Regions from separate parts of the Pseudomonas rustica genome, predicted to be linked through region 1. Evidence: predicted binding sites of a transcription regulator. Region 1 holds the regulator's gene; each other region holds the start of a gene.
What was found. Region 1 encodes FliA, which starts transcription of late flagellar genes. Its sites were predicted from a motif close to CTAAAGTTTNNNNNNNNNNNGCCGNTAA; they were not measured.
Positions count from the first base shown of each region.

Region 2: the regulator FliA is predicted to act here: its motif matches at 1,660-1,687, upstream of flgM (flagellar biosynthesis anti-sigma factor FlgM).
Region 3: the regulator FliA is predicted to act here: its motif matches at 1,893-1,920, upstream of ACP3TY_RS12545 (methyl-accepting chemotaxis protein).

Region 1 is NZ_CP188200.1:3,829,327-3,833,462, reverse strand. It holds gene flhF (flagellar biosynthesis protein FlhF) at 1-950, shown strand, start outside; gene fleN (flagellar synthesis regulator FleN) at 1,067-1,897, shown strand; gene fliA (RNA polymerase sigma factor FliA) at 1,894-2,634, shown strand; gene ACP3TY_RS17340 (chemotaxis response regulator CheY) at 2,801-3,172, shown strand; gene ACP3TY_RS17335 (protein phosphatase CheZ) at 3,191-3,979, shown strand; gene ACP3TY_RS17330 (chemotaxis protein CheA) at 4,016-4,136, shown strand, end outside.
Region 2 is NZ_CP188200.1:900,505-904,640, reverse strand. It holds gene ACP3TY_RS04310 (chemotaxis protein CheV) at 1-718, opposite strand, end outside; gene flgA (flagellar basal body P-ring formation chaperone FlgA) at 801-1,562, shown strand; gene flgM (flagellar biosynthesis anti-sigma factor FlgM) at 1,723-2,049, shown strand; gene ACP3TY_RS04295 (flagella synthesis protein FlgN) at 2,098-2,565, shown strand; gene ACP3TY_RS04290 (flagellar brake protein) at 2,654-3,400, shown strand; gene ACP3TY_RS04285 (MFS transporter) at 3,704-4,136, opposite strand, start outside.
Region 3 is NZ_CP188200.1:2,756,144-2,760,279, forward strand. It holds partial or broken gene ACP3TY_RS12530 (phenylacetate--CoA ligase family protein) at 1-95, shown strand, start outside; gene ACP3TY_RS12535 (GNAT family N-acetyltransferase) at 95-1,021, shown strand; gene ACP3TY_RS12540 (hypothetical protein) at 1,078-1,608, opposite strand; gene ACP3TY_RS12545 (methyl-accepting chemotaxis protein) at 1,989-3,980, shown strand.

The DNA of each region.
Region 1 (4,136 bases):
GCGTCGATCCACGCGCCCTGGATTCGATGCGTTTTGAATTGAACAGCCTGCGCGAGCTGATGGAAGTGCAGCTCGGCACACTGGCCTGGAATCAACTGCAGGGCAGCCGTCCGGCGCAAGCCAATCTGTATCGCCGTCTGCAACGCATCGGTCTGTCTGGCCCGCTGTCGCGTGATCTGCTGTCGATGATCAGCGATATCGAAGAGCCGCGTCAGGCCTGGCGCATGCTGCTCGCGCATCTGGCGCGAATGATTGCCGTGCCGGAAGTCGAGCCGCTGGAAGAGGGCGGTGTGATCGCCATGGTCGGCCCTGCCGGCATGGGCAAGACCACCACGCTGGCGAAACTGGCCGCACGTTATGTGCTGAAATACGGCGCGCAGAATGTTGCGCTGGTGAGCATGGACAGCTTCCGCATCGGCGCGCAGGAACAACTGAAGACCCTGGGCCGCATTCTCAATGTGCCGGTGACCCACGTTGATCCGGGCCAGTCGCTGGTGCAGGCGCTGGATCCATTGCTGCGCAAACGCGTGGTGCTGATCGATACCGCCGGCCTGCAAGCCAGCGATCCGGCCCTGCGCATGCAGCTCGAAAGCCTCGCCGGGCGTGGCATCCGTTCAAAAAATTATCTGGTCTTGGCAACCACCAGCCAGAAACAGGTTCTAACCGCCGCTTATCACAGTTACAAGCGTTGCGGGCTCGCCGGGTGCATCCTGACTAAACTGGATGAAACGGCCAGCCTTGGCGAAGTGTTAAGCCTGGCGATCAGTCATGAATTGCCGGTCGCGTACCTGACCGATGGCCCACGGATTCCGGATGATTTGCATCTGCCGCGTCGTCATCAACTGGTCAGCCGCGCCGTCAGCGTGCAAATGCAGGAAGAACCCAGCGAAGAAGCCATGGCTGACATGTTCGCTGATATCTACCACAGCCCCACCAAGCAGGTAGGCTGAGGTATTCATGAACAGTTTTTGTACCTACATCGATGGTCTGCCATGCATTGTTCCGTTTGTGAACGCGCAGCCAGTAATGTGGCCTCCGTCTATGCAAGACAAGGTAAAGAAATAACATGGGCAGCATGCATCCCGTACAGGTGATCGCGGTGACCGGCGGCAAAGGTGGCGTCGGCAAAACTAACGTGTCAGTGAACTTGTCTCTGGCGCTGGCAGAGCTTGGCCGTCGGGTCATGCTGCTGGACGCCGATCTGGGACTGGCGAACGTCGACGTTCTGCTGGGCCTGACACCCAAACGCACTCTGGCCGATGTCATTGAAGGCCGCTGTGAGCTGCGCGACGTACTGTTGCAGGGTCCCGGCGGGATCCGCATCGTACCGGCCGCGTCCGGCACGCAGAGCATGGTTCATCTGAGCCCGGCGCAACACGCCGGCCTGATTCAGGCCTTCAGTGACATCGGCGACAATCTCGACGTTCTGGTGATCGACACCGCTGCAGGTATTGGTGACTCGGTAGTCAGTTTCGTTCGCGCAGCGCAGGAAGTGTTGCTGGTGGTCTGCGATGAGCCGACCTCGATCACTGACGCTTACGCACTGATCAAACTGCTCAACCGCGATTACGGCATGAACCGCTTCCGCGTCCTCGCCAACATGGCGCAGAGCCCGCAAGAAGGTCGCAACCTGTTCGCCAAGTTGACCAAGGTCACGGATCGCTTCCTCGACGTCGCCTTACAATACGTCGGCGCCGTCCCTTACGACGAAAGCGTGCGCAAAGCGGTGCAGAAGCAGCGCGCTGTCTATGAAGCCTTCCCGCGTTCCAAGTGCGCGCTGGCGTTCAAGGCCATCGCGCAAAAGGTCGACACCTGGCCGCTGCCCGCCAACCCGCGCGGCCACCTTGAGTTTTTTGTCGAGCGCCTCGTGCAGCAAACGGCAGGGCCCGTGCTATGACCGCTAGCGGTATGAATTACTACAAGAAGTCGGCACGCGACGCTCAGTACGAACTGATCGAGCGTTACGCGCCGCTGGTCAAACGCATTGCCTATCACTTGCTGGCGCGGTTGCCGGCAAGTGTGCAGGTTGAAGACCTGATCCAGGCCGGGATGATCGGCCTGCTTGAAGTCTCGACCAAATACGACGCCAGCAAAGGCGCCAGTTTCGAAACGTACGCGGGCATTCGAATCCGCGGCGCGATGCTCGACGAAGTGCGCAAAGGGGATTGGGCGCCACGCTCGGTTCACCGCAATACCCGGATGGTCAGCGACGCAATTCGCTCAATTGAAGCTAAAACCGGCCGTGATGCTAAAGATCACGAAGTTGCGGCCGAACTCCAATTGAGTCTCGACGATTACTACGGGATTTTGAATGACACCTTGGGCAGTCGCCTGTTCAGTTTCGACGATCTGTTGCAGGACGGCGAACACGAAGGGCTGCACGAGGATGGCGCGAGTGCTCATCTTGAGCCGTCACGCGATCTGGAAGATGAACGCTTCCAGGCGGCGCTGGCGGACGCGATTGCCAATTTGCCGGAGCGTGAGCGACTGGTGTTGGCGCTGTACTACGACGAAGAGCTGAACCTCAAGGAAATCGGTGAAGTCCTTGGCGTCAGTGAATCGCGGGTCAGCCAGTTACACAGCCAGTGCGCGGCCCGTTTGCGGGGGCGTTTGGGGGAGTGGCGAGCGCGCTGAAGGCAGTGTGGGGACACTGCGAACGAGGCTGGTGCGGTGATGAACGGCACCGGTCTTGCTCTGTTGTGCTCCAGACAGTCTTCGAGTGCTGCGCCGATTGATTGAAGTGGCGCGTCCAGGTGCTGGGCGCGTTTAAGACTGCTTGGAGGTCGAATTGAACAAAGACATGAAAATCCTCATCGTTGATGACTTCTCAACGATGCGGCGGATCATCAAGAACCTGCTGCGTGATCTTGGGTTCACCAACACCGTCGAGGCTGACGATGGCACCACTGCCATTCCAGTGCTCAACAGCGGAAGCATCGACTTTCTGGTAACGGACTGGAACATGCCGGGCATGACCGGTATCGACCTGCTGCGTCACGTGCGTGCCGATGAAAAGCTCAAGCACCTGCCGGTATTGATGGTGACTGCTGAAGCCAAGCGCGAGCAGATCATCGAAGCCGCTCAGGCCGGTGTGAACGGCTACGTCGTCAAACCTTTCACGGCTCAGGCGCTGAAAGACAAAATCGAGAAGATTTTCGAACGCATCGGCTGATGAACGCGCGGGGGAGCTATGGAGCATAAAGAATTTTCACAGGGCGATTTCGAATCGACCCTGAAAAAACACGCGGTCGAACTGGTCGAGAGCCTTGAAAAAGGCAAGTTCGGCGACGCTGTGCAACTGATCCATGAGCTCAATCAGACCCGTGACCGCGGCCTGTATCAGGAAGTGGGCAAGCTCACACGCGAACTGCACAGTGCGATCGTCAATTTCCAGATCGATCCGCACATGCCGCAGGCCGAGGAAGTGTCGCAAATCACCGACGCCACCGAACGTCTGGGCTATGTGGTCAAGCTGACGGAAGCTGCGGCCAACCGCACCATGGATCTGGTGGAAAGCGCCACGCCGGTGGTCAATGGTCTGGCTGAAGAAGCCCAGGCTCTGAGCACGGATTGGGGCCGTTTCATGCGCCGCGAAGTCGGGGCTGAAGAGTTCCGCGAACTGGCGCGCCGGGTCGACGGTTTTCTGTCACGCAGCCACACGGGCAACCGTGCGGTGTCGAGCAATCTCAACGACATTTTGCTGGCCCAGGATTACCAGGACCTCACCGGTCAGGTGATCAAACGCGTGACCCAACTGGTCACCGAAGTCGAAAGCAATTTGCTCAAACTCGTACTCATGGCCAGTCAGGTGGACCGCTTTGCGGGCATCGAACATGACCGCGCCGCGATGCTTGCAGAAAAAGATCCACAAAAACATCTCTCGCAGGGTGAAGGTCCGCAGATTCATGCCGATAAACGAGAAGACGTTGTGTCCGGTCAGGACGATGTGGACGATTTGTTATCCAGCCTTGGATTTTGAGTTTAGGTTTTTAGACCTGTTAGGAGCACCCCATTAATGAGCTTCGGCGCCGATGAAGAGATCCTTCAGGATTTCCTGGTTGAGGCCGGCGAGATTCTTGAGCAACTGTCCGAGCAACTGGTCGAGCTGGAAAGCCGACCGGATGACGCGGATCTGC
Region 2 (4,136 bases), 2.9 Mb from region 1:
CGATGTCGGAGATCATCATCAGGAACTCTTCTTCCGGCTTCTTGCCCTCATCGACCAGTTTGCGCAGGTAATCCAGCGCCTGTTTGCCGTCGTTCAGCGCCACCACTTCGACGCCGACCGTTTGCAGACAACGCGACACCTGCTTGCGCGCCACCGACGAGTCATCGACCGTCAGCACCCGCAGCGACAACGCTTTGGTCTGGGTCTCGACATCGACCACGCCCACCGAAATCGCTTCCGGCGTCGGCGCAACTTCCGCCAGCACTTTCTCGACGTCGATGATTTCGACTAACTGATTGTCCACCCGAGTCACAGCGGTCAGGTAATGATCGCGACCCGTGCCCTTGGGCGGCGGATGAATCTCTTCCCAGTTCATGTTGACGATGCGCTCCACCGAGCGCACCAGGAAACCCTGGGTCTTGGTGTTGTACTCCGTGATGATCACGAACGGGTTGTTCTTGTCTTTCAACGCGCCGGAGCCGGTCGCCATCGCCAGATCAAGGATCGGAATGGTCGCCCCCCGGATATTTGCCACCCCGCACACGACAGGACTGGACTTGGGCATCAACGTCAGCGACGGGCATTGCAGCACTTCCCGCACCTTGAACACGTTGATTCCGTAGAGCTGCTGACCGTCGAGACGGAACAACAACAGCTCCAGGCGATTCTGCCCCACCAGTTGCGTGCGCTGGTTTACCGAATCCATTACACCAGCCATGCCCAGACTCCTACCTCAACGCCAAGTGTTGTTGCGACGCACATTCATTGCTAAACGGCACGGCGCTTGCTTTTTAACTCGTATGAACGCTCAAACGACAGTTTTCCGACACCTGACCTCTCCCCTTCGCAAAGGGCTTTGCGCGGTGTCTGCCGCCTGCTGTTTGCTCGCTGGCAGCCCTGCCATTGCGGATTCGGTTACCTTGCCTGACATGCTTATCGGCGTCACTCAGGGCTTTCTTGAGTTCACCGTAGAAGACTATTTGGCAACCAGTCAAACCGAAGGCCGCTACGAGATCGAAGTCAAGCAGCTCGATCCGCGTATGCGCATGCCGATGTGCGACAAGGAATTGACAGCGTCGCTGGAGAACACCCCCCGTCCTTTGGGCCGGGTGACGGTCAAGGTTCGCTGTGAAGGCAGTTCGCCCTGGACGGTGTTCGTACCCGCTCAAGTCCGCCTGTTTCGCGAGATTGTCACCACCACCCGAGCGCTCAGACGCGCCGGGATTATCGAACCTCAGGACGTGACGTTGCGCGAGCGCGATGTCAGTCAGATCAATCAAGGTTTTCTAACCTCGGTAGACGAAGCGATCGGGCAAAAATTGACCCGACCAACGGTCGCCGATCAGGTGATTACCCAAGTCCACCTGGAGCAGGCCGAAGTCGTGCGCAAAGGTGATCAAGTGGTCATCACCGCGCGCAGCGGCACACTCGCCGTGCGCATGCCCGGTGAAGCCCTGTCCAACGGCGGACTGAAAGAACAGATCCGAGTGAAAAACCTCAATTCGCAACGGGTGATCAAGGCGCAAATCATCGCGCCGGGACAGGTGGAAGTTTCCATGTAAACACCGAGGAGAAAACTGGCGCTGGCCATGGCTGTTCCCTAAACTGTGCCGCAGCAGGACGCGCGCGGGTGCATGCAGCTTTCATTGCTAAATGTGCCTAAAGTTTTCCAGGAGATGGCCGAAAACATGGCAAGCGTCCAAATTCCCAGAGGTTTTTATCATGGTCATCGATTTCAGCCGTTTGAACAGCTCCTCGTCACTGACAGGCAGTACACGTACCAGCGCGCCTAAGGAAACCGCCGAAAACGGCACTTCCGCGCCGCTGAATACCCAGGCCGAAACGGCCAGTACCGCTAAAAGCGGGGAATCGGTACACCTCAGCAATGAGGCTCAACAGTTGCAGAAGGTCACTGACAAGCTGCGCGATCAGCCTGCTGTCGACAAAGCCCGTGTGGCCGAGTTGAAAGCCGCGATTGCCGATGGCAGCTATAAAGTCGACAGCAACCGTGTAGCCAGCAAACTGCTCAACTTCGAAGCCCAGCGCTAGGCTTTTGCCAGCGCGAGGCTTTTGGACGCTTAAAACCCAAGGCCAGCCATGCACGACACTAATTTATTGCAACTGATCAACGACGACTTTGCTCCAGCTCAACAATTGCTGGAGTTATTGCAAACCGAGTCCCTCGCTTTGCACGGTCGCGACATGCCCCTGCTCGAAGAGATTCTGGCAACCAAACAGGCACTGATCATTCTGCTTGAACAGCATGGCCGCAAGCGCAGCGAAATCCTCGTCAGCCTCAACCTGACGCCAGACCGTCAAGGTCTTGAGCAACTGGCCGCGCAATCGAGCGTTGGCCAGCAGCTGCTGACCCAGGGCGATGCCCTGACCGATCTCATCGCCCAATGTCAGGCGGCCAACGTCAAAAACGGCCAGTCGATCCTCATGCAACAGGCCGCGACCAGCAATCAACTGAAGATCCTCACCGGGGGCGAAGCGCCAGCGTTGTATGACGCCAGCGGCACGTTTGCCAAACCCGCGATGCCGCGTCCGCTCAGCCAGGCATGAGTCGTTGATGCGCCAGCTCTATCAACTCGCGAAACATGCTGGCAAAATGCTGGCTAGTCGTCATATTTTGTCTGGAGATTGATAAACCGTGTCCAACGCCCTCAGCGCGGATGATGCTCCGCAGCCTCCTAAGGTGCTCACCACACCTCTGGAAATCTCCAGCAACCTGCGTCAGCTGCAAGACAGCCATGATCCGCTGATCATCACCTTTCACGAGCGCAGCCAGCGTTTCCAGAGCTACTTGATCAAGGTCGATCGCGATACCGCTTCGATTAACCTCGATGAAATGGTGCCACGTGACGGTGAACGCTTTCTGCTGGCGGGCGAGCCGTTCAAGGTTGAGGGTTTCCATGAAGGCGTACGCATCGCCTGGGAATGCAATGGCACGCTGGACATCGTCGATGCCGACGGCGACCGCTTCTACACCGGCGAACTGCCGACCGAAGTGGTTTATCACCAGCGCCGCAATGCCTTCCGCGCCGCGCTGAAGCTGACCGATCTGGTCAACGTAGAACTCGGCGGCGAGAAACTCAAGGCGTCGATCAACGGCAAGCTGCTGGACATCTCCGCCACCGGTTGCAAGCTGCGCTTTGAAGGCGACATCACTGACCGCCTGCAACTGGGCCAGGTCTACGACCGCCTGATCGCCCCGCCGCTGTTCGGCAATCAGCCGACTTCGGTTGAACTGCGTTATCTGCATTTCGAAGAAAAACTCAACATCACCTTTGCGGGTCTGCGCTTCCACAACATCAGTGGCCAGGCGGCGCGTAACGTTGAGCGCTTTGTGTATCAGTTGCAGCGTGAAGCACGGCGTTTCGATAAAGACGATATGTGATTCGTAGCGGCAAATAAAAAAAGGGCAGTCCTTGGCGGGACTGCCCTTTTTTGTGCCTGAGAGAATTCAACCAAGAATCTGTGGTGAGTGAGTTCTTGTGGCGAGGGGATTTATCCCCGCTGGGCTGCGAAGCGGCCCCAAATCCTGACTGCACATTTTTCCTGTTGAACCGAGCTGGATGGTTTTACGACTGCTGCGCAGCCGAACGGGGATAAATCCCCTCGCCACAAGAATTCACTCACCTCAAGGTTATCCATTCATCATTAAATCTGTTTTCACCACAGGTGAATATTGCAGTCAGAGTCAGGGTCTGGCACCGCTGATGTCTGGCGTCGGTTTATCGCTGCCATCATCCGGCTCTGTTTCCACCACTGGCTCCGGCGGAGTCTCAGATTCAGGCTCCACTTCCGGTTCAGGCTCAGGCTCGACCGGTGTCTGCATCTGATCCTGCACCACCTGTTCATCCACCCGTGGATCCAGCGCTGCCACCAGCGGTGAGCTCGACATGCTGTCCGGCATCGCCACGTGATGCAGCGGCGCGTCATCAACCTGGTGCAGATTGGTCACGGCTTTCGGACGGATTCGCCACACCAGCACCAACGCAAAGAAGCTGAAAAACGCATACAGACTCTGGCTGCCGAGAAACTTCATCAACACACCCGCCAGCAACGGCCCGATGCTCGCGCCGACGCCGTACGTCACCAGCAGCATCGCCGTCAGCGAAACCCGGCGATCG
Region 3 (4,136 bases), 1.1 Mb from region 1:
CATCCGAAGACCTGCAACGTCATCCGCGCTCCGGAAAATGCTTGCGCATACTCGATCGGCGCGTGTACTCGCCCCCTGCTGCGGGGCTTACGTGATGGAAACACTGATTTTACGCAACTACCGCAATTCCGACGCAACGGCGGTCAGCCAACTGTTCAGGCAGGTCTACGGTGATCACTATGTGCAACCGCATGTGTACCTGCCGCACATGATTAGCCAGAACCACGCGGATCATCGATGGCATTCGCTGGTTGCCGAAGTCGATGAACAGATCCTCGGCCACGCCACACTGTTTCGCGAAACCGCCTCGCACAGCGCCGAACTGGCGCTGAGCGTCGTCCACCCGCAAACCCGTGGCCAACAAATCGCCACGCGTCTGGGCGAGCAGTTACTGACTCATGCGCAGGCGTTGGGGTGTCGCAATGTCACGATCAAGCAAGTCACCCATCACCCCTACACGCAGCGGATGGCCGCCAGCCTTGGCTTTCATAACACCGGGCTGCTGCCGGACTACGTACCCTCGCCGTTCGGCGCCAGCACGCCGGAATCGATTGTCATTGGTTGCCGGGTCATTCCAGGCTATCAACAACCGTTGCCGAGCCAACGCTGGCCCACCCGTTGCGCGGCATTCATGCTCCACCTCAGCAACGTGTTCGGTGTCCATGATCAAACGCCTCGCTGGAGCGGCGTACCGGTTCAACTGGAAAAGCAGGCGAACCGTTACGACATGCTCGTGAAAAAGATCGATCCGGGCTTGATCAGGCAGTTGCGAGAGTTGCCAGCGCATTGGCTGGTGTCGATAAAGCTCAGACTGTCCAGGCACTTTGCCGTGGATCTGAGCCGGCTCGCCGATATCGGTTTTGTCTTTACGGGACTGGCGCCGGGGCACGGCAACTACGAGGGATGGTTGGCGTTGTTTCATCGGGGAATGTGTCAGCGGACGCTGCATCTCCACTGTCCGCACATGCAACGCTTGCACGAATTGACGCAAACGCAGGCAGCCACACAGATTGATCGTTAGCGGGAGCGATGACCTGTGGTCTGATGAAAACTCAGCAGACCACAGGATTGCGGCGTTTAGGCCTTGGCTTTAACACCCTTGTCCGAAGGCGGCAAAGGGGCGTTACCGTCACCATAGGTCTTCAGATTCTGCAGCACGTAGATGGCTTTCTTGAATTCGGGGATCAAGCTCTTCCCGTAGAAATTGCCATTAAGGCTGTTGCTCTGGATGGTGTCCAGTTGGGTCGCGAAATACTCCAGCGCATTGAAGCGCGCGTCAGGGTCTTTCTGCACGCCGAAACGGTCGAACTTATCGCCAGCATTGAGCAGTGTGATGGAGGTGACTTCAGAAATCAGTCCCCGGCCACGCAAGAACTCACTCAGGTTGCCCAATTGCTTGACCGACACGTTGGCCGGGTCAAAACCCTTGATCTGTTTGCGCAGGCCTTGCTTGTCCATTTCGGCCACATTCAAAGCGTTGGGATCGTTGCCGACCAAAGTGAGCATCTGCTGCACCTTGACGCTCTGAGCCACTTGTTTCTTCGCACCCGTGTCGCGAACCAGAATGCCGGCCTTGCTCTGCCAGGTACCGGTAATGCCGATAGTCATGCGAAAACTCCTTGAAAAACGGCCATGAAATGTCCTTGTTGAGCGACTTGTATGCCCGAGAGTATCGGCCGGCACACCAGTGACTCCAACTTATTTATGGTCTTTTTACACATTTCGTACATTTCAGATACAAATCTGCAAAGCCACCTAAATAAAGGCTTACAGCGATACTGTTAAAGCGCCGAGAATAGATTTACAGTACTAATGAACAGGCTGGTTAGTTTGAATGTATCAATGCCGATACGTGCCTTTTATCGACAATTCGAAATCCAGTACGAAAGTACCTAAAGCTTCCCTTTGCCGCGACGATACGTAGGGATACCCGCACTGTTTCGAATCCCCGCGCCATAACGACAATCGCAGCTCAAGGACCGGTTTCCATGCCCGCATTCCGCACCATTCAGGCTCGCTACACGCTGTTTCTGGTTCTGTTCATCCTGCTGTTGTCAGTGCTGACCGTGGTCGGTATCAGCCAACTGGTTGCGCCCAAACTGCGGCACACCGAAGAGCAAGTCGTGCTCAATCGCATTGCCGAAGTTGCTGAACAGATTCAGGGCGAATTGAACAAGGTTCAGGCACAGCAACGCAGCATCACTCAAACCATCCCACTACTCGACAGCGCGGCAATCGACACCGTGTTGCCGGGGCTGGTTGACCAGTACGGCGAATTGAAAGTCTTCGGCGGCGGTATCTGGCCGCTGCCCGGCCAACGTGAAGCCGGACGCAACAAGTTCAGCACTTTCTGGCACCGCGACGCCTCGGGAAAACTGGCGGTAAACACCTTCTGGAACAGCGACGCCGCGCCCAATTACTACGACCAGAGCTGGTACAAGGGCGGCATGCAAACCCCGCGCGGCCAGTGCGCCTGGGCCGCTGCCTATAAAGACGACGCCAGTGCCGAACCGCGCACCAATTGCGCCATGGCCATCCAGAAAAACGGCGTAGCGTGGGGCGTGTCGACCATCGACGTGACCCTCGGCTTTTTCAATGATCTGGTGGCGCGCAAGGAAAAAGACCTCAACGCCGAAATGCTCATCGTCGAGGCAGACGGCAAGATCATCAGCAACAGCTCGCGAATCAGCGGCCCGATCGTGCTGAAGAACATCAGCGAGCTGGCGGGCAACCTGCCGTTCGCCAAGCAGGTCAACGCTGGTCTGCAAAACCGCGAGCAATCGCAACGCATCGAGTTCGACAACAACGGTCAGGACAGCACCTTCTTTATGCGTCCGATCGAAGGCACGCCGTGGTTCCTCGCCACCGCCCTGCCGACCAAAATGCTTACCGCCCAGCGTGATGACGTGCTCAGCACCTTGAGCCTGTTGCAGATTCCGTTGGTGATTCTGTTGGTGCTGCTGCAGGTCTACGCGATTCGGCAGTTGATCTCGCGCATGAAAGCGTTGAAGGCCAACATTGATTTGCTTTCCAGCGGCGATGCCGACCTGACCAAGCGCATCACCATTCGCGCCGAAGATGAACTCGGCGCGATCGGCCATTCGATCAACACGTTTATCGCGTATCTGCAAAACATGATCGGCGAAGTGACCCACGCCACCGGTGCCATGGCCTCGAGCCTCGACAACCTGCAACGCACCTCGGCGCACACCAGTCAGATTCTGTTGCGCCATGCCTCGGAAACCGATCAGACGGTTACCGCGATCACCGAAATGAGCTCGACCGCAGAAAGCGTCGCGCAAAATGCCGCTGAAACCGCCGCGTTCACCCAAAAAGCCAACGAAAACGCCGACCGCTCGCGGGTGGTGGTCGGTGAAGCGACCAACAGCGTTGTAGCGCTGATCGACGAAGTAGCCAGCGCTACCCACAAAGTTGAAAACATGCAGCAGGACGCTCAACGCATCACCGAGATTCTTGGGGTGATTGGCGCGATTGCCGGCCAGACCAACCTGTTGGCGCTTAACGCTGCGATCGAGGCCGCTCGCGCCGGGGAACAGGGTCGTGGTTTTGCCGTGGTGGCTGACGAAGTCCGCGCCCTCGCCGCTCGCACTCAGGCCAGCACCTCGGAAATCAACGAAATGTTGACCCGCCTTACACAAGGCGTGAGCTCGTCGGTGGCGGCGATGGAAAACACCCAGGCCAGTTGCCAGTCGGCGGCCGACGCCACGGCGCGGGTCAACACCGGTCTGGATGAGATGGCCGGTTCGGTCAGCCACATCAACAGCCTCAGCACGCAAATCGCCACCGCCGCCGAACAGCAAAGCGCCGTAACCGAAGAGATCAACCGCAGCATGGTGCAAATCCGCCATATGGTTGAGGAACTGGTACACAGCGGCCAGGCCAGCGAGTTGAATACCCAGCAATTGCTGGAGGCTAACAGCCGGGTGAGTGCGATCATGGGGCGCTTTAAAGTCAGCTGAACCACCAAAGTGACACCCCTGTAGGAGCTGCCGCAGGCTGCGATCTTGTGATTTGGCTTTTAAGGGGCATCAAAAGATCGCAGCCTTCGGCAGCACCTACAGGAAGCGAGGCGTTCCGGTCTTGTAGCAACTGGAAACACTCCGTTGAAGCCAGGC